DNA from 3 places in the Streptomyces sp. NPDC101160 genome. Region 1 is predicted to be linked to each of the others. Evidence: riboswitches for the same ligand, from Rfam matches in the RefSeq annotation. Region 1 holds a riboswitch; each other region holds the start of a gene.
What was found. Region 1 has a riboswitch for thiamine pyrophosphate ahead of ACIRSU_RS13510 (thiamine ABC transporter substrate binding subunit). Riboswitches for the same ligand answer to the same signal wherever they lie in the genome.

Region 1 (6,818 bases):
TCCGGGGCGATGACGAGAGTGACGGACGTGTTCGTGTGCGCGGGGTGCGAGACGGTGCTGACGGTGCCGGTGGCGCGGGTCCCGCTCCCTCCGGAAGCCCACCACACCTACGGGCACGAGTTCATGCCTCCGCTGATGGCACCGGGCACGTACGCGGTCGATCCGCTGCCCTCGGGACCTCCGTACCGCGCGTGGGAGGAGGTCTCGGAGGCGGAGGCGGCGGCCCAGGGGGTGTTCGCGCCGGTCCACGGAGTGTCCTTCGGGCCGCGCGGCCGGGTCGTGATCGCGCCGGGAGACGTCCGCGGCACCGTGCTGGTCCCCGAGCAGTGCAACGCGTACTGCTGCTGTGGCATCGCGGGCGGGCCCGAACCCAACATGGCGTGCGCGGCGTGCCTGCTGCCGGTGGGTTCCCGAGAGGACGACTGCGGGCTGTGGTCGGCCGTGTGGTTCGAGCCGCACGCGGTGCGCCGCGTGTCCACCGGCGCTCCCGCTCCCGTACGGGAGTCGGAGCGGCTGTCCCCGATCGATCCACGCGGCGGCTGGAACCCGCGCTGGGAGGCGGCCGCCGGCGCGGCCCTGGCCCATCTGCTGGCCGCCTCGGGCGGCGGGCCGCTGACCCTGCCCGGCGGGCTCGTCACCCAGGTGTTCGGCCCAGCGGTGAAGACGCTGCTGCCGGCCGAGGGCCCGGTCAGGCGGGTCGGCCTCGCCGGTCCGGGGGTGCAGGCCGACGGCCTCGACATCGCGCTCGTCCCGTACGGCACACCGCCGCCCGGCGACGTGGCGGCCGTGCCGCTGGCCGACGGGGCCTGGGCGTGGCTGGCTCTGCCCGGAGAGACCCGGCCGATACCGGCGTCCGGCACGCTGCCGGGCGGCGTGCTGCGGGACGATTATCCCCTGCCGGACCACCCCTGGCGCGTCCTCCGGCCCGACCGCGGCGCCTTCCTGTACACGCTGGCCCGCCTGCCCGGGGTGCGTTCGCCGTGGCTGCGTGCGCTGTACGACCGGGCGCGGACCGCCCCGTACGGCTCCGTCTTCTAGTCGGCGTCCAGCACCACCACGTCCTCCGCGTCGAACACCACGTCCACCTCCGCGCCCTCCTCCGGAACGTCCCGCAGCGCGAACTCCGCCTCCAGGGGCGGGCCTTCGGACGGACGGAGGGTGACGGCCACGTGGTTGCCCCGGAACGTCACCGTCTCGACCCGGCAGGCCAGGCCCTCGCCCGTGCCGGCGAGGCGGACGCCCGCCGGGCGGACGAGGAGGCGGCGCTCGCCCTGGGGGGAGCCGTCGGGGACCGGGATCTTGCCCCAGACGGTGGTGGCGGCGGCGCCGCTCACCGTCGCCGCGACCACGTTGTCGAAACCGAGGAAGCGGGCGACGAACTCGGAGGCGGGGCGCTGCCAGACGTCGAGGGGGGTGCCGGACTGGGCGATGCGGCCGTCGCGCATGACGACGACCCGGTCGGCGAGGGCGAAGGCCTCGCCCTGGTCGTGGGTGACGGCGAGCACGGTGGTGCCCAACCGGCCGAAGAGCCTGCGGAGTTCGACGACGAGACGTTCGCGCAGGCCCCGGTCGAGCTGGCCGAGCGGCTCGTCGAGCATGAGCAGCCGGGGGCGGGGCGCGAGCGCGCGGGCGAGGGCGACGCGCTGCTGTTCGCCACCGGAGAGGGCGGAGACGGCGCGGCGCCCGGCGCCGGGAAGGCCGACCAGGTCGAGCAACTCGGCGACCCGGGCCGCCTGTTCGGCCTTGGACGCGCCGCGCATGCGCAGCCCGAAGGCGACGTTGCCGGCGACGTCGCGCTGCGGGAAGAGCTGGTGGTCCTGGAACATGAGGCCGACACCGCGCCGGTGCACGGGCACGCCGGCCTGGTCGGCGCCCCCGAGCGACACCCGTCCGCCGTCGAGCGGCTGGAGTCCGGCGACGGCGCGCAGCAGCGTGGACTTGCCGCTGCCGCTCGGCCCGAGCACGCACACGATCTCGTGCTCGGCGACCTCCAGGTCCACCGCGTCGAGGACGGCACGGTCCCCGAAGCGCACGGTCGCCGCGGTCAGCGTCAGCATCAGAACTCCCCCGAGGTCCGGTCGGAGCGCAGCCGTTCGAGGAGCAGCAGGGACACCGCGCACACCACCATGAGAATCGTCGAAAGGGCCATGGCCTGGCCGTAGTTGAGCTCGCCCGGCCGGCTCAGGAGCCGGGCGACCGCGACCGGCAGGGTCGGGTTGTCGGGGCGGGCGATGAAGACCGTCGCGCCGAACTCGCCGAGCGACACGGCGAAGGCGAAGCCGGCGGCAATGAGCAGCGCCCGCCGCACGAGCGGCAGGTCGACCTCCCGCCACGCCCGCCGCGGCGACGCCCCGAGCACGGCCGCGGCCTCCCGCAGCCGCTCGTCGACGGCCCGCAGCACTGGCAGCATGATCCGTACGACGAAGGGCACGCCGACCAGGGCCTGCGCGAGCGGTACGAGGATCCAGCTGGCCCGCAGGTCGAGCGGCGGCTCGTCGAGGGTGATGAGGAAGCCGAAGCCGACGGTGACGGCGGACACCCCGAGCGGCAGCATGAGCAGCGCGTCGAAGCCGCGCACGAGCCGGCCCGCGCGCCTGGTGAGCGCGGCGGCGGCGAGGCCGCCGATGACGACGGCGATGCCGGTGGCGGCGAGCGCGTACTGGAGCGAGTTGACGATGGTGTCGGTCATCGGCACCAGGAAGGTGCCGTTCTCGTCGACGGACTGCAGCGCCCGGTAGTAGTCGAGGCCGTAGCCGCCGGGCGTGGCGAAGGAACGTTCGACGAGAACGCCGAGCGGCGCGAGGATCAGCAGCGCGACGGAGAGCAGCACGCCGCCGAGCAGCGCCCACTGCCCGGCGCCGCGCGGCCGGCGCGCGGTCCGCTCGGCCGGCACCAGCTTCAGCGCCGTCTCCCGGCGCCGTACCGTCCGCGCGTGCACGGCGAGGACCGCGCCGACCATGACGAACTGCACCATGGTGAGCACGGCGGCGGTGGACAGCTGGAGCCGGTCCGCGGTCTGCCGGTAGATCTCGGTCTCCAGCGTGGAGTAAGCGGGGCCGCCGAGGATCTGCACGATGCCGAAGGAGCTCGCCGTGAACAGGAAGACCATGAGCCCGGCGGCGGCGACCGACGGCGCGAGCGCGGGCAGCGTCACCGTCCGCCAGGCCCGCCAGCGGGAGGCGCCGAGGACCCGGGCGGCCTCTTCCTGGCGCGGGTCGAGCTGGGACCAGAGGCCGCCGACGGTGCGGACGACGACGGCGTAGTTGAAGAAGACGTGGGCGAGGAGGATCGCCCACACACCGGTGTCGAGCCGGACGCCCCACCACTCGTCGAGCAGGCCGCGGCGGCCCACCAGGGCGAGGAACGCGGTGCCGACCATGACGGTGGGCAGCACGAACGGCACGGTGACGACCGCGCGCAGCAGCTTCTTGCCGGGGAAGTCGAACCGGGCGAAGACGTACGCGCCGGGCAGCGCGACGAGCAGGGTGAGCGCGGTGGAGGCGAGCGCCTGCCACAGCGTGAACCACAGCACGTCGAGGATGTCCGGCCGGCTCAGCGTCTCGCCGAACCGGCCGAGCTCCCAGTGGCCGTCGGGCCGGAGCCCGCGCTCGACGATCGAGACGACGGGCCAGGCGAAGAACACCGCGAAGAACGCGACGGGCAGCACCATCAGCCCGAGCCGCGTCGCGCTCTGCCTGCGGCGGGCGACTACTTCAGGACGAGCGAGGTCCACTGCTGGATCCACTGGTCACGGTTGTCGGCGATCTTCTTCGGCGCCATCGTCTCCGGCTTGTCGACCACCACGCCGTGCTTGGTGAACAGCTCCGGCAGCGACGCGTCGTTCGCGACGGGGTTGACGAACATCTGCAGCGGCATGTCCTCCTGGAACTTCTTGGAGATCATGAAGTCGATGAGCGCCTTGCCGCCCTCGGGGTTCTTCGCCCCGTTCAGCAGGCCCGCGAACTCGATCTGCCGGAAGCAGGTGCCGGTGGACACACCGGTCGGCGCGACCTTCGGCTGCGGCTCGGAGTAGAGCACCTCGGCCGGCGGGGAGGAGGCGTACGACACGACCAGCGGCCGGTCGCCCTTGGCCTTCTTGCCGCCGGACGAGCCGGAGAACTCCTGGTTGTAGGCGAGCTCCCAGCTGTCGACCGTCTTCACGCCGTTGGCCTTGAGCTTCTTCCAGTAGTCCTGCCACCCGGCGTCGCCGTACTTCGCGGCCGTGCCGAGGAGGAAGCCGAGACCCGGGGAGGACCGCTCGGGGTTCTCGACGACGAGCAGGTCCTTGTACGCCGGCTTCGCCAGGTCGTCGAAGGTCTGCGGCGGCGCGAGCTTCCTGTCCGCGAAGTACTTCTTGTCGTAGTTGACGCAGATGTCGCCCGAGTCGACCGGGGTGACCCGGTGCTCCGCCTTGTCCAGCTGGAACGCATCGGGGACGCGGTCCAGGCCCTTCGCCTCGTACGAGGTGAAGATGCCGTTGTCGAGGGCGCGGGACAGCAGCGTGTTGTCGACGCCGAAGAAGACGTCGCCCTGCGGGGCGCCCTTGGTCAGGATCTCCTTGTTGACGGCCTCGCCCGCGTCACCGCTCTTGAGCACCTTGACCGTGAATCCGGTCTCCTTGGTGAAGGCGGCGAGCACCTCCTTGGAGGCGGCGAAGGAGTCGTGGCTGACGAGCGTGACGGTCTTCGGCGCGGGGCCCTCGGCGGCGGGCTTCGCCGTGCCGCCGCCGCACGCGGCGAGGGTGGTCACGCCGAGCGCGCTGACGAGCGCGACGGCGGCCATCTTCTTGATGCTCACTGGTTTTCCTCCTGGGGGTGACCAGGAAGAGACGCGGCCCTGCCCGCGACCGGGAAGACCGGGCGCGGGCAGGGCGCAACAGCTCGAGTTACGACCGAACTTCCTACCCAGAATGACCTGGGCGAGGTTCAGAGGGTCTGCGGCCTGACGGTGCCGCACTCTCAGCGCTGTGGCGCTCCCCTGTCGGAATATGCATTTGTGTTCGAGCTCAGACTACAAGGTCAGCGTTCCGCCGCGGCGAGCTGTCCACAGGCGCCGTCGATCTCCTGTCCACGGGTGTCGCGGACGGTGACCGGTACGCCGTGGGCGGCGATGGCCTCGACGAACGCCTTCTCGTCCTCCGGCCGGGACGCGGTCCACTTGGAGCCCGGGGTCGGGTTCAGCGGGATCAGGTTGACGTGCACCCGCTTGCCCTTGAGCAGCCGGCCCAGCAGGTCGCCGCGCCACGCCTGGTCGTTGATGTCCCGGATCAGGGCGTACTCGATGGAGATCCGGCGGCCGGACTTCTCCGCGTACTCCCACGCCGCGTCGAGGACCTCACGGACCTTCCAGCGGGTGTTCACGGGCACCAGGGTGTCGCGCAGCTCGTCGTCCGGGGCGTGCAGCGACACGGCGAGGCGGCACTTGAAGCCCTCGTCGGCGAACCGCAGCATCGCCGGGACCAGGCCGACCGTGGAGACGGTGATGCCGCGCTGCGACAGGCCGAGGCCGTCGGGCTCGGGGTCGGTGAGCCGGCGGATGGCGCCGACGACCCGCTTGTAGTTCGCGAGCGGCTCGCCCATCCCCATGAAGACGATGTTCGAAAGCCGGGCCGGGCCTCCGGGCACCTCGCCGTCGCGCAGCGCGCGCATGCCGTCGACGATCTGGTGGACGATCTCCGCCGTGGACAGGTTGCGGTCGAGCCCCGCCTGGCCGGTGGCGCAGAACGGGCAGTTCATGCCGCAGCCGGCCTGCGAGGAGATGCACATGGTCACCCGGTCCGGGTAGCGCATGAGCACCGACTCCACGAGCGTGCCGTCGTGCAGCTTCCACAGCGTCTTGCGGGTCGTGTCGTCGTCGCACGACACGTGCCGCACCACCGACATCAGATCGGGCAGCAGCTCGCCGGCGAGCTTCTCGCGCGAGCCGGCCGGGATGTCGGTCCACTCGGCCGGGTCGTGCGCGTACCGCGCGAAGTAGTGCGTGGACAGCTGCTTGGCGCGGAACGGCTTCTCGCCGATCGCGGCGACGGCCTCCTTGCGCTCGGCGGGCGAGAGGTCGGCGAGGTGCCGCGGGGGCTGCTTGGCTCCGCGCGGGGCGACGAAAGTGAGTTCTCCGGGCTTCGGCATGGTCCTACCAGTGTCGCAGACGATTCCGGCGAGGCCGCGCCCCGCGAATCGGCCGATCGCACAATTGGCCGATCACCCGCTCGATGATGTTGGGTGTCCATGCCAATGGATCATGATCAGGTCATCGGAGGACTCGGTATGAAGGCAGTGGTACGGGGGGCCGCCGTCGCGGCGGTGCTGGCGCTCGCGCTGACGGCGTGCAAGGACGGGAGCACGACGGCGGGAGGCACACCGGCGGACCGGTCGACGGTGGAGGCGCCCGCCAAGGGAGGCCAGGAAGGCGGCGCGTCGTCGGCTCCCGCCGACCAGCAGAGCATCACGCCGAACTTCCCGCCGGTGACGATCAACGCGACCGACATGCACGCCGCGCTCCCGAGCGACGGCAGCCTGGAGTCCATGTCCAGCGGCGAGAGCATCGTGGGCCAGGGCGCCGACGTCCTCAAGGGCTGCGCCCAACTGACGAAGACGCCGTGCGCCGCCGGGGCCGAGGTCATCGGGCACAAGGACATGGAGTCGCGCAACCCGGACGGCGCGCGCGTCGAGTTCAGCCTCATCACCTTCTCCTCCGCGGCCGAGGCCGCCGCGGAGACGAAGACCCTCGCGGAGGCGAAGCGGAAGCCCGGTGAGGGGGACGAGCACCCGGTGCAGTCGCTGACGATGGACACCGGCGCCGAGGAGACCCAGGCGTTCCAG
Region 2 (6,818 bases), on a different contig from region 1:
GTGGCCGCGCCACAGCAGGGTGTCGGCGGCACCGTGGTGGCCGGCGTACTGGACGAAACGGCCGAACTGCTCGGACCAGAAGTACGGCACCGGGTCGTAGGCGGGGACGGTCGAGGCGGGCGCCCCGGCGACCTCGGCGACGATGGCGGCGGCGACCGTGCGCGGGCCCTGGAGGGCGTTGTCCCAGTGGTGGACGAGGAGCCGTTCGCCGTAGCGCGCGGAGGGGAAGGAGGCGCAGTCGCCGACGGCGTACACGTCGGGCAGCGAGGTGCGCAGCCGGTCGTCGGCGCTGAGCGCACCGCTCGGGTCGAGGGAGGCACCGGAACCGGCCAGCCAGGCGGTGGCGGGGCGGGCGCCGATGCCGACGACGACGGCGTCGGCGGCGAGTTCGACGGTCCGGCCGTCCGCGTCGGTGAGGACCACCCGGCCTTCTTCGACGCGGTCCACGCGGGCGGCGAGCCGGAGTTCGGCGCCGCTGTCGGCGTACCAGCCGGCCATCGGGGCGGTGACCTCGGCGGGCAGCGCGCCGGCCAGCGGCCGGTCGGCGGCCTCGACGACGGTGACGGCGCAGCCGGCCTCGCGGGCGGCGGTGGCGAACTCGGCGCCGATCCAGCCGGCGCCGACCACCACGATGTCGTGGCGGCGCGCCAGGACGGTGCCGAGCCGGGCGGCGTCGTCGAGGGTGCGCAGCAGGTGCACGCCGGGGACGCCCTCGCTGCCGGGCAGGGTGAGCGGGTGGGCGCCGGTGGCGACGACGAGGGTGTCGTACGGGACCGGGCCGGCCTCGGTGTCGACCTCGTGGGCGTCGGGGCGGAGCCCGGTGACCTCGACGCCGAGGCGGAGCTCGACGCCGAGTGACTCGAAATCGACGTCGAAGGCGGAGTCCTCGGCCTTGCCGAGGAGGACCGCCTTGGAGAGCGGCGGCCGGTCGTAGGGCTGGTGGGGCTCGGCGCCGATGAGGGTGACGGGGCCGGTGAAGCCCTGTTCGCGCAGGGCGACGGCGGTCTGCACACCGGCCATTCCGGCGCCGGCGATCACTACACGGTGGGGAACCTGCTTCTGCTCGCTCACCCGACCACCTTACGCATCTGACGGATCGTCAAGAAGAGAGGGTCCTGCGGGACCGGGCCGCCTGCGGTTAGTCTGACCGGCGTAGAGCACTCGCGGGAGCCCGGACGCACCGGGCTGAGAGGGAGGCTGACCGGCCTCCGACCGTACGAACCTGATCCGGGTCATGCCGGCGAAGGGAGGGGCTGGACGCCCATGTCGCGTACCACCGGTCGAACCGGTACATCCGGAACATCCGGCACATCCACCGCTTTCGACGTCCTTGTCGTCGGGGGCGGAATCATCGGCCTGGTCACGGCCTGGCGGGCCGCGCAGCGCGGACTGCGGACCGCCGTGGCCGACCCCGAACCGGGCGGCGGGGCCGCCCGGGTGGCGGCCGGCATGCTCGCCGCCGTCACCGAACTCCACTACGGCGAGGAGACCCTCCTCGGCCTCAACCTCGAATCCGCCCGCCGCTACCCCGACTTCGTCGCCGAACTCACCGAGGCCTCCGGCGGCCTGGACACCGGCTACCGCGCCTGCGGCACACTCGCCGTCGCCCTCGACGCCGACGACCGCGCCCACCTCCGCGAACTGCACGCCCTGCAGACCCGCTGCGGGCTCGCCTCGGAGTGGCTGAGCGGCCGCGACTGCCGGCGCCTGGAGCCGATGCTGGCGCCCGGCGTCCGCGGCGGACTCCGGGTCGACGGCGACCACCAGGTCGACCCGCGGCGGCTCGCCCACGCGCTGCTGGCCGCGTGCGAACGGGCCGGGGTGGTCTTCCACCGCGCCGTGGCCGAGCGGCTCACGGTGGTACGGGACCGGGCCCGCGGCGCCGTCCTGGCCGGGGGCGCCGAGGTGACCGCCGACCAGGTCGTGCTCGCCGCGGGCAGCCTGAGCGGGCGGCTCGACGGCGTACCGGCGGAGGTGCTGCCGCCCGTGCGGCCCGTGAAGGGGCAGGTGCTGCGGCTGCGGGTGCCGCCCGCGTACGCGCCGTTCCTCTCCCGGACCGTCCGCGCGGTCGTCCGCGGGAGCCACGTCTACCTCGTGCCGCGCGAGAACGGCGAGCTGGTGGTCGGCGCCACCAGCGAGGAGCTGGGCTGGGACACCACGGTCACCGCCGGCGGGGTGTACGAGCTGCTGCGCGACGCGCACGAGCTCGTCCCCGGCATCACCGAACTACCCCTCACCGAGACCCTGGCCGGGCTGCGCCCCGGGTCCCCCGACAACGCGCCGCTGCTCGGCCCCAGCACACTGCCCGGGCTGCACCTGGCGACCGGCCACTACCGCAACGGGGTGCTGCTCACCCCGGTCACCGGCGACGCCATGGCGGAGGCCCTCACGACCGGCGCCCTGCCGGAGGAGGTGCGCGCCTTCACCGCCCGCCGTTTCTCCCCCGCCCACCTGGGCTCCCCCGCACACCTGGAGCACGCATGAACCTGTCCGTGAACGGCGAGGGCCGGGTCCTGGACGGCCCCGTGTCCCTCGACGCCCTCGTCGCGACGCTCACCGCCGCTCCGGCCGGAGTGGCCGCCGCCGTCAACGAGACCGTCGTCCCGCGCAGCCAGTGGGCCACGACCGTGCTCGGCGACGGCGACCGGGTCGAGGTCCTCACCGCGGTACAGGGAGGTTGAGCGCGATGTCCGACGACGTCTTCCTGCTCGGCGGTACGGAGTTCTCCTCCCGCCTCATCATGGGGACGGGCGGGGCGCCCAGCCTCGACATCCTCGAACGCGCGCTGGTGACGAGCGGCACGCAGCTGACCACCGTCGCCATGCGCCGCCTCGACCCGACGGTGCGGGGGTCCGTCCTCTCGGTCCTCGACCGGCTCGGCATCCAGGTGCTGCCGAACACGGCCGGCTGTTACACGGCCGGCGAGGCCGTGCTGACCGCGCGGCTCGCGCGGGAGGCGCTCGGCACGGAGTGGATCAAGCTGGAGGTCATCGCCGACGAGCGCACGCTGCTGCCGGACGGCGAGGAGCTGCTCGCCGCGGCGGAGACCCTCGTCGACGACGGCTTCGTCGTCCTCCCCTACACGAACGACGACCCGGTCCTCGCGCGCAAGCTGGAGGACGTCGGCTGCGCCGCGATCATGCCGCTCGGCTCGCCCATCGGGTCCGGCCTCGGCATCCGCAACCCGCACAACTTCGAGCTGATCGTGGAGCGGGCGGGCGTGCCGGTGATCCTCGACGCGGGGGCCGGCACCGCGTCCGACGCGGCCCTCGCCATGGAGCTCGGCTGCGCCGCCGTCATGCTCGCCTCCGCCGTCACCCGGGCCCAGGAGCCCGTCCTCATGGCCGACGCCATGCGTCACGCGGTGGAGGCCGGCCGCCTGGCCCACCGCGCGGGCCGCATCCCGCGCCGCCACTTCGCGGAGGCGTCGTCCCCGACGGACGGCCGCGCCCGCCTGGACCCGGAGCGCCCGGCGTTCTGACGGTCCGCGGCCCCCGCCCCGGCGGGGTGCGGGGCCGCCGCCGCCGGCGCCGCGTCACAGCTGCGCTGCAGTCCCGGCCGCGCGGCCGGGGGTGTCGTACGGCCCTCGTAGACTCGACGCCGTGGACACGACCCTTCAGGACCCCCTCGTCGGGCGGCTGCTCGACGGCCGCTACCGCGTCGAGGCGCGCATCGCCGGCGGCGGGATGGCCACGGTCTACCGGGCCGTGGACATCCGGCTCGACCGGGTGCTCGCGCTCAAGGTGATGCACCCGGAGCTGGCGACGGACGCCGCCTTCGTGGAGCGGTTCATGCGGGAGGCGAAGTCCGTCGCGCGGCTCGCGCACCCGAATGTGGTCGGCGTGTTCGACCAGGGCGCGGACGGGGCGTACGTGTACCTGGCGATGGAGTACGTCGCGGGCTGCACGCTCCGGGACGTGCTGCGGGAGCGGGGCGCGCTGCGGCCCCGCGCGGCCCTCGACGTCCTGGAGCCGGTGCTCGCCGCGCTGGGCGCCGCGCACCGGGCGGGGTTCGTGCACCGGGACATGAAGCCGGAGAACGTCCTGATAGGGGACGACGGCCGGGTGAAGGTCGCGGACTTCGGGCTCGTACGGGCCGTGGGCACCGCCACCGACACCACCGGCGCGGTCCTCGGCACCGTGTCGTACCTCGCGCCGGAGCAGATCGAGCACGGCACCGCCGACACCCGCGCGGACGTGTACGCCTGCGGAGTCGTCCTGTACGAGATGCTGACCGGCGCCAAGCCGCACACCGGCGACACCCCGGCGCAGGTGCTCTACCAGCACCTGAACACCGACGTGCCCGCACCGTCCGCCGCCGTCCCGGGCCTCGCCGGGGAGCTGGACGCCGTGGTGGCGAGCGCCACCGCCCGCGACCCCGAGCTGCGGCCCTACGACGCGGTCGCGCTGCTCGCGCAGGTCCGCGACGCCCGCGCCGGGCTCACCGAGGAGCAGCTGGACGCCGTACCGCCGCAGGAGCGGGCGGCCCAGGAACCGAGCGGCCCCGAGGAGCGGACCAGCGTCATCCCGCGGATCCAGCCGCTGCCGGTGGAGCACACCAGTTTCCTGCCGGCGCCCGAACCGGCACCCGCGGCGCGCCGCCGCCGTCCCCGCGGCCCGCTCCTCGTCGTCGCCGCCGTCCTGCTCGCCCTCGGCATCGGGAGCGGCGTCTGGTACATCAACGCCGGTCAGTTCACCCGCGTCCCCGCCGTCCTCGGCCAGACCGAGGCCCAGGCCACCAAGCGCCTCACCGCCGCCGGTCTGGACGTGAGCACGACGAAGCGCGACTTCAGCGACGTGTACGAGCGCGGCACGGTCATGGCCGTCGACCCCGCGCCCGGCGAGCGGATCCGCGGCAACGGCCGGGTGACGCTCACCCTGTCCCGCGGCCCGAGGGTCGTGAAGGTCCCCAAGCTCAAGGGCGTCCCGCTCGCCGAGGCGAAGAAGCGGCTCGCCGACGAGGGCCTGGCGCCCGGCGTGATCACGTACGACTTCAGCCAGTCCGTCGCCCAGGGCGCGGTCATCGGCTCCGACCCGGAGCCCGGCACCGAGCGCGGCCCGGACTCGGCCGTCGCCCTCGTCGTCAGCAAGGGCGCGCCGGTCGAGGTCCCGGACGTCACCGGCGAGTCGGTGGAGGACGCCACGGCCACGCTCCAGGACGCCGGCCTGAAGGTCACGGTCGCGCCGGAGCGGGTCAACTCGCCCGAGGACGCCGGCACCGTCGCCGCGCAGTCCCTCGCCCAGGGCAGCCGGGCCGCCGAGGGCGACGCGATCACCCTCACCGTCTCCAAGGGCCCGAAGATGGTCGAGGTCCCGGACGTCGTCGACAAGAAGACGGCGGAGGCCAAGCAGGAGCTGGAGGACGCCGGATTCGTGGTCAAGGTCGAGAAGACCTTCCCGTTCCTCGGGGACACGGTCTCGGGCCAGTCCGTCGAGGGCGGCTCGACCGCCGCCGAGGGCTCCACCGTCACCATCACGATCAAGGGACTGTAAGAACTCATGCGCAACCCCGTCGGCGGCCACGTCCCCGTGGCCGGCGGCCTCGCCACCACCGGTCTCGGCTACGCGCGCGAGCTGGGCGCCGAGACCGTGCAGGTCTTCGTCGCCAACCCGCGCGGCTGGGCCACCCCGCCCGGCAACCCCGCCCAGGACGAGCTGTTCCGGGCCGGCTGCGAGGCCGAGGGCCTGTCGGCCTGGGTGCACGCCCCGTATCTGATCAACTTCGGCTCGCACACCGAGGCCACCGTGGAGAAGTCGGTGGAGTCGATGCGGCACTCGCTGCGCCGCGGCCGGCAGATCGGCGCGCAGGGCGTCGTCGTGCACACCGGCTCGGCGACCGGCGGGCGGCCGCGCGCTGAGGCGCTCGCGCAGGTACGGGAGCGGGTGCTGCCGCTGCTCGACGAGCTGACGCACGACGACGACCCGTTCCTGCTCCTGGAGTCGACGGCCGGGCAGGGCTCGTCGCTCTGCTCGCGGGCGGAGGACTTCGGACCGTACTTCGATGCGCTGGACCGCCACCCGAAGCTCGGCATCTGCCTCGACACCTGCCACATCTTCGCCGCGGGCCACGACCTGACCGGCCCGGACGGCGCCACGCGCACGCTCGACGAGCTGATGGCGGTGGTCGGCGAGGGAAGGCTGAAACTGATCCACGCCAACGACTCCAAGGACGTCGTGGGCGCGCACAAGGACCGGCACGCGAACATCGGCGTCGGTCACATCGGCGAGGACGGCTTCCGTAACCTCCTGAGCCACCCGGCCACGGACGGCGTGCCGTTGATCATCGAGACGCCGGGCGGGACGCAGGGCCACAGGGCGGATGTCGAACTACTAAAGAAACTCGTTGAGGAATACCCCAGGGGGGTATACCGTTCCTGAGTAAGCAGGAACGGTTACCCGACCTTGGGGGCACCCATGCAACACGAAGCGCACGCCCACCACGAGCACCACGCCCACCACCAGGGCCACGAAGGACACGAGGGTCACCACGCGGGCCACGAAGGGCACGCAGGCCACGTAGGCCACGAGGGGCATCACGCCCATCACGGTCACGACCACGGCGACGGCCGGGTCAGCTGGTCCATGGCCGCCCAGGCGACGCTGCACTGCCTCACCGGCTGCGCCATCGGCGAGGTGCTCGGCATGATCGTCGGCACCGCGTTCGGCTGGGGCAACGCGCCGACGATGGTGCTCGCGATCGTCCTGGCGTTCTTCTTCGGCTACACCCTCACCCTGCGCGGCATCCTGAAGGCCGGCGTCGACTTCAAGACCGCCTTCAAGGTCGCGCTCGCCGCCGACACCCTGTCCATCGCCGTCATG
Region 3 (6,818 bases), on a different contig from region 1:
CGCGGGGCAGCGTGGTCTACGTGCCGGCGGGGGTGACGCACAGGTTCCATCACATCAGCGAGGACCTGCGGGTCCTGGTGGTGTTCTCGCCGCCGGAGGCATGACACCGGCCGCCCGCCCCGGTCGCCCGACCCGATCGGCTCCCTGAACGCCCCGACCCCTAGGGGTCGGATCAGGGAAGAGCAGGGGCCGCGAGGCCCCCGCTCGCACGGGGTGCGCCCCTAGCATCGAAGTGTGTCCGGCGCAGAGCGCGCCGACCGGGTCAACGGGCCCGGGCTCTTCGGAGATGAGGTAAGCGCAATGGCGGTGAAGGAGATTCTCGCGGGGATGCCGTGGTGGGTGAAGTGGATCGCCATACCCGTCATCGCGCTGGCCGTCTTCGGCGGTCTGATCACCACGGTGCTGAGCATCGTGTTCGGGCTGCTCTTCAAGGTGCTGGTCTTCGTGGCGCTGGTCGGCGGCCTCATCTACGTCGTCAAGAAGTTCACGGCGTCGAACACCTCGCGGGGGGACTGGTAGCACGCCTCGCCGGGCGTTAGCCCGGCCGGGGGAACGCGCAGGTAGAAACCCATGTGGCCCTGGGGCCTGCCATTAGAGTGGCAGACCTCTGCCGCCCCGGGAACCACAGGCGAAACCTCCGCGGTCCCAGGCCGCGGCGGGCGCGCGGGGGCGGCCCCCGCGGGCGGGTGCGACGCACTCGTCGACACGCCTGGGGGTGACCTTTGGCCACTGCTTCGCAGCCCGCTGCTCCTACTCTGATCGGCTCGGTGCAGCGGGCGCTGAGACTCCTCGAGGCCGTGGGCTCCCACGAGGACGGGGCCCCCGCCAAACAGCTCGCGCGCGAGGCGGGACTCCCGCTTCCCACCGCGTACCACCTGCTCCGCACCCTGACGCACGAGGGCTATCTGCGCCGCGAGAAGGGCGTGTTCGTCCTCGGCGACGCCGTCGCCCGTCTGGTCGGTGGCGGAGCTGTGCAGAATCGTCGCACCAAGGTCGAGGACTCTCTCGCCCGCTGGCGGGACGTCATCGGCGTCCCCGTCTACTTCGCGATCTACCGCGAAGGCGAGATCGAGCTCGTCTCCGTCGCCGACACTCCCGCGAACCCCGCGGTCGAGGAGTGGGCGAACTTCAAGGAGACCGGCCACGCGCACGCCATCGGGCAGTGCCTGCTCTCCCAACTCGATCCGAAGAGCCGTCAAGACCACCTCGATCGCCACCCGGTGGAATCCATCACCCCGTATACGGTGCGTAATCGGCGTGCCTTTTTGGACCGTTTGGAAGGTTTGGGGCGAATGGAGCCCCTGGTGGAGCGTCAGGAATATGCGCTCGGCACGGTCTGTGCCGCCATTCCCATCACGGCGGGCTCCACGGCGGCCACGATGGCGATTTCCCTCCCGCTTCACCAGCAAGAACGGTTGCTGCCCGCAGTCGAATGGCTACGCTGCGAGATCGGAAGGCTCTTCAGTTCGCTCGCCTTCTCTATCAGTATCTGAAAAATCACTCCTTGTGATCTGCTAGGGCTTACAGCACGATTGCGTCAAAACTTCCACTTACTGCGGGGTACATGATGCGAGAGACGGTTCAGGCCGAGGTCCTGATGAGCTTCCTCGTCTCCGAGGAGCTCTCCTTCAGGATCCCGGTGGAACTGCGGTACGAGACCCGCGACCCGTACGCGGTGCGGATGACCTTCCACCTCCCCGGAGACGCGCCGGTGACCTGGGCGTTCGGCCGCGAGCTGCTGCTCGACGGGATCAACAGGCCGAGCGGGGACGGCGATGTGCACATCGCGCCGACCGAACCCGAGGGCCTGTCCGACGTGATGATCCGGCTTCAGGTCGGCGGTGACCGCGCCCTGTTCCGGGCCAGCGCCCCGCCGCTCGTCGCCTTCCTCGACCGTACGGACAAGCTCGTACCGCTCGGTCAGGAACGCACGCTCGGTGACTTCGAGGACCACCTGGAGGCGGCACTGGGCCGGATCCTCGCGGAGGAGAACGCGGGCTGAGCCCCGGCCGGGTCCCCGAGTCCCGACCGAGCGCCTCACCCCACGCCCGACCCGCGCCGACCCGCCCCCGGCCCGGCGCCCTACGGTTCCTTCGCCCCGCCCCGTACCGTCACTTCGCCCGGCGCCGCCGGCCGCCCCGTACCCCTCGTGACGTTCCCCCGCGTGCCACCCGCCCCGCCGGACCCGGGCGGTCGGCCGCGACCACGAGGGCCGCGAGGCCGGTGGTGACCGGCACCGACGCGACCAGACCGATCGAGCCGACCAGCGTGCGGACGATCTCCTCGGCGACCAGCTCGCTGTTGGCCACCGTCCCCACGCTGCTCTGCGCGATGGAGAAGAGCAGCAGCAGCGGCAGCGCCGCGCCGGCGTAGGCGAGCACCAGGGTGTTCACCACCGAGGCGATGTGGTCCCGGCCGATCCGGATGCCGGCCCGGTAGAGCGCCCGCGGTCCCATGCCCGAATCGGCCTGGTGGAGTTCCCAGACGGCCGAGGTCTGGGTGACCGTCACGTCGTCGAGCACGCCGAGCGAGCCGATGATGACGCCGGCGAGCAGCAGTCCCGACATGTCGATGTCCGGGTAGAGGCTGTGGATGAGACCGGTGTTGTCGTCGGTGTTCCCGCTGAGCGAGCCCCAGCCGATGAAGAGCGAACCGAGCAGACCGGTCAGCAGCAGCGAGACCAGCGTGCCGAGCACCGCGACCGAGGTCCGCGCCGAGAGCCCGTGGCACAGGTAGAGCGCGATCAGCATGATCGCGCTCGCCCCGACGACCGCGACCACCAGGGGATTCGAGCCCTGGAGTATCGCCGGCAGGATGAAGAAGGTCAGCACCAGGAAGCTCGCGGCGAGCGCGACCAGCGCCATCACCCCGCGCATCCGGCCGACGACCACGACGGCGAGCGCGAAGATTCCGGCGAGCAGCGCGACGGGCAGCTTCCGGTTGATGTCGGTGACCGAATACTGCAGCTCGGGCGGCGCGTCGGGGGCGTACGCGACCACCACGCCCTGTCCCTTGTGGAGTTGGCGCGGCGCGTCGGGCTGTACGACCTCGGTGAAGGTGCGGCCCCTGTCCGGGCCCGTGGTGACCTCGACCGTGGCCTTCTCGCACTGACCCGGGGAGCTGACGTGCACCTCCTTGCAGTCGACGTGCGCGACGGAGACCACCCGGCCCTGCTCGGTCTGCCGGTCGAAGCCGACGCCCGTGCGCTGGTGCGCCGGCGTACCGCCCGGCCACAGCATCACGAGCCCGACGAGCACGGCGGCGCCGAACGGGATGAGGACCGCGGCGATGACCTTCCGCAGATGCCGCGAGACGGGCGCGGCCGGCCCGTGGCTGTGGCCGTGGCCGTGGGAATGCCCGGGGGAGTGGGGGTGGTCGTGGCCGCCATGGCCCTCGTGACCAGGCGGTTCGGGGGTCTGGTGCGTCGAAGTCACCGCCCGATCATCGCAACAACGTCAAGGGGCCCACTGTTCAGCACGCCAGGAATGACGCTAGCGTGGTGGCACCTTTGCACACGCGGGAGCTCGGAGCACCGGGCTGAGAGGGCGCTGAAGTTTCGCTGCGCCGACCGCCGAACCTGTTACCGGGTAATGCCGGCGTAGGGAGATTCGGTCTCATGACCATTCAGGATGCACGCACGTCTGCCTCCGACCAGAACGACCCGCAGAGCGGCCAGGGGGAGCGCACGCCGGGCTGGCACAAGGGGTACGTCGAGGGCTCCCGCCCCGACATCCGGGTGCCGGTTCGCCAGGTGCACCTCACCAACGGCAAGGACGTGACGCTGTACGACACGTCCGGCCCGTACACCGACCCCGCCGTCGACACCGACGTGCGGCGCGGTCTCGCGCCGCTGCGCGAGAACTGGATCATCGCGCGCGGCGACACCGAGGAGTACGCGGGCCGCCCCGTCCGCCCCGAGGACGACGGCATCAAGCACACCTCGCCGCGCGGCGGCGGGCTGAAGAACCTCGACGCCGTCTTCCCGGGCCGGCCGCGGCTGCCTCGCCGGGGCCGCGACGGACAGGCGGTCACCCAGCTCGCGTACGCCCGCCGTGGCGAGATCACGCCGGAGATGGAGTACGTCGCGATCCGCGAGAACGTCTCCCCCGAGGTCGTCCGCGAGGAGATCGCGGCCGGGCGCGCGGTGCTGCCGGCCAACGTCAACCACCCGGAGATCGAGCCGATGATCATCGGCAAGCGGTTCCTGGTGAAGGTCAACGCCAACATCGGCAACTCCGCCGTGACCTCCTCCATCGAGGAGGAGGTGGAGAAGATGACCTGGGCGACCCGCTGGGGCGCCGACACGGTCATGGACCTGTCCACCGGCCGCAACATCCACACCACCCGCGAGTGGGTGCTGCGCAACTCCCCCGTGCCGATCGGCACCGTCCCCCTCTACCAGGCCCTGGAGAAGGTCGACGGCAAGGCCGAGGAGCTGACCTGGGAGATCTACAAGGACACGGTCATCGAGCAGGCCGAGCAGGGCGTCGACTACATGACGGTGCACGCCGGCGTGCTGCTGCCGTACGTGCCGCTCACCGCGCGCCGCAAGACCGGCATCGTCTCGCGCGGCGGCTCGATCATGGCCGCCTGGTGCCTCGCGCACCACAAGGAGAACTTCCTCTACACCAACTTCGAGGAGCTCTGCGAGATCCTCGCGGCGTACGACGTCACGTACTCGCTCGGCGACGGCCTGCGGCCCGGCTCGATCGCGGACGCCAACGACGACGCCCAGTTCGCCGAGCTGCGCACGCTGGGTGAGCTCAACACGATCGCCAAGCGACACAACGTGCAGACGATGATCGAGGGCCCGGGCCACGTCCCGATGCACAAGATCAAGGAGAACATCGACCTCCAGCAGGAGATCTGCGAGGAGGCGCCGTTCTACACGCTCGGCCCGCTGACCACGGACGTCGCCCCGGCGTACGACCACATCACCTCGGGCATCGGCGCGGCGATGATCGCGTGGTGGGGCACCGCGATGCTCTGCTACGTCACGCCCAAGGAGCACCTGGGCCTGCCCAACCGCGACGACGTGAAGACCGGTGTCATCACGTACAAGATCGCGGCGCACGCGGCGGACCTCGCCAAGGGGCACCCGGGCGCGCAGGAGTGGGACGACGCCCTCTCGGACGCGCGGTTCGAGTTCCGCTGGGAGGACCAGTTCAACCTGGCCCTCGACCCCGACACGGCCCGCGAGTTCCACGACGAGACGCTGCCGGCGGAGCCCGCGAAGACGGCGCACTTCTGCTCGATGTGCGGGCCGAAGTTCTGCTCGATGAAGATCTCGCAGGACATCAGGCGCGAGCACGGCGGTGACCTGAAGGCGGACGAGATCGAGGCGGGCATGGCCGAGAAGTCGGCGGAGTTCGCGGCGTCCGGGAACCGGGTGTACCTGCCGCTGGCCGACTGACGCCCGTGGCTGACGGCATGCCACCCATGGCGCGTGGGTGGCATGCCGGTCACTCCGGACGGTGCTCCGGCGTGCCGGCGTCAGGACTTGCGAGGTCGGAGCTCGTGGGGCCTGAACTCGTGGAGCCTGAGCTCGTGGAGTTGGAACTTGTGGCGTCGGGACTCGTGAAGTCCGGGCTCGTGAAGTCGGGGCTGGAGAAGTCCGGGCTCGTGTAGGTCGGGCGTGGGGCCGGGGCGCCGCCCTCGTTCGGGCTGGTGAAGTCCGGGCCGCTGTAGCCGACCTTGGGTATGCGGCCGGTGGGCGGCGCGGGCGACTGGCGCGGCAGGGGCGGCGACGCGGCGAGGGCGTCGCGGAGAAAAGGGTGGATGCCCCGGTCCGCCAGGGCCCGGCACCAGGCGTCCCTGGCGCGCGTCAGCTCGTCGTCGGGGGCCTGGGCGGGGACTTCGGTGGCGCTGTTGCGCAGGGCCGTGAGCAGCAGTCCGGCCGCCGCGCAGAGCAGTCCGGCCGCGGCGACGGCGCCGAAGAGAAGGCCGGCGGTCAGCAGGGTGTCGGCGAACGCGGGGGCCGGGTCGAGCATCTTCAGGACCGCGCCGACCAGCAGGAAGATCACGGCCGCGGTGCCCGCGAGGAGCGGGCCGAGGACGGTGACGACGGCGAAGACGCCCGCGCCGCCCTCGTCGGCCGCGCCGTCCGTGGCACCCGTGCCGCTCGCCGTGCGCGTCTGCTCGCGGACCTGCTCCCGTACCTTCACGAAGTGGTCGTACTCGGCCGCGGCGGCGGTCGTGATCAGCGTCGTGGCGTTCAGCGCCATCGAGCGCAGCTGTGCGGTGGTCAGCCGGGTGCCGATTCCGGCCAGATCCGGATGGTCGTGCGCGGTGCGCAGTGCGTCGTCGAGGACCCGCTCGAACTCGGCGCGGTCCTCGGTCAGCAGGTGCGGAGCCACGTTCATGTGCATCCCCCGATGCTCCGTAGGGGCCGGAACCGGCCGTGGGGAAACGGCGGTTCGGGCGGAAACGGAGGAGAGCCTGCTACGGATGAGCCGATGGTATTGCGGTTACGGCACGCGGTGACAGGGTGTTTCGGGAAATCGCCTTCCCCGGATGCGTAGGGTTAATGCGTCAGGCGGGCAGCGGGAGTTGCACGACCAGCAGCTTTCCGGCCATGGTCACTCCGCCGTCCATCGCGATGGCGAGCCCGTCCGCGTAGACGTGCGGACCCTCGACGAGCGGGCGCTCGCCCTCCTCGCCGTCCTCCGTGCCGACCTGGCCGAGAAGGTACGGGATGGGGCTGTGGCCGTGCACGATCCGGCTGCCGCCGTAGGTGCCGAGCATCTCGCGGACGGCCGGCGGGCCGGCCTCCTCGTCGCGGAAGGCGAAGCGTTTGGTGAACTTCCGGAAGAGGTCCC

Region 2: another riboswitch for thiamine pyrophosphate. It lies ahead of thiO (glycine oxidase ThiO); the one in region 1 lies ahead of ACIRSU_RS13510 (thiamine ABC transporter substrate binding subunit).
Region 3: another riboswitch for thiamine pyrophosphate. It lies ahead of thiC (phosphomethylpyrimidine synthase ThiC); the one in region 1 lies ahead of ACIRSU_RS13510 (thiamine ABC transporter substrate binding subunit).

The regions. Positions count from the first base shown of each region.
Region 1 is NZ_JBIWPJ010000004.1:102,395-109,212, forward strand. It holds gene ACIRSU_RS13490 (hypothetical protein) at 1-13, shown strand, start outside; gene ACIRSU_RS13495 (hypothetical protein) at 10-1,038, shown strand; gene ACIRSU_RS13500 (ABC transporter ATP-binding protein) at 1,035-2,057, opposite strand; gene ACIRSU_RS13505 (ABC transporter permease) at 2,057-3,670, opposite strand; gene ACIRSU_RS13510 (thiamine ABC transporter substrate binding subunit) at 3,709-4,782, opposite strand; TPP riboswitch at 4,880-4,989, opposite strand; gene rlmN (23S rRNA (adenine(2503)-C(2))-methyltransferase RlmN) at 5,019-6,125, opposite strand; gene ACIRSU_RS13520 (hypothetical protein) at 6,264-6,818, shown strand, end outside.
Region 2 is NZ_JBIWPJ010000009.1:355,223-362,040, forward strand. It holds gene ACIRSU_RS29460 (NAD(P)/FAD-dependent oxidoreductase) at 1-1,071, opposite strand, end outside; TPP riboswitch at 1,154-1,266, shown strand; gene thiO (glycine oxidase ThiO) at 1,264-2,484, shown strand; gene thiS (sulfur carrier protein ThiS) at 2,481-2,681, shown strand; gene ACIRSU_RS29475 (thiazole synthase) at 2,687-3,481, shown strand; gene pknB (Stk1 family PASTA domain-containing Ser/Thr kinase) at 3,603-5,492, shown strand; gene ACIRSU_RS29485 (deoxyribonuclease IV) at 5,499-6,377, shown strand; gene ACIRSU_RS29490 (DUF4396 domain-containing protein) at 6,414-6,818, shown strand, end outside.
Region 3 is NZ_JBIWPJ010000006.1:474,657-481,474, forward strand. It holds gene ACIRSU_RS21595 (cupin domain-containing protein) at 1-104, shown strand, start outside; gene ACIRSU_RS21600 (DUF5326 family protein) at 307-519, shown strand; gene ACIRSU_RS21605 (IclR family transcriptional regulator) at 723-1,493, shown strand; gene ACIRSU_RS21610 (SsgA family sporulation/cell division regulator) at 1,568-2,002, shown strand; gene ACIRSU_RS21615 (YibE/F family protein) at 2,112-3,434, opposite strand; TPP riboswitch at 3,507-3,622, shown strand; gene thiC (phosphomethylpyrimidine synthase ThiC) at 3,617-5,413, shown strand; gene ACIRSU_RS21625 (hypothetical protein) at 5,463-6,368, opposite strand; gene ACIRSU_RS21630 (metallophosphoesterase) at 6,532-6,818, opposite strand, start outside.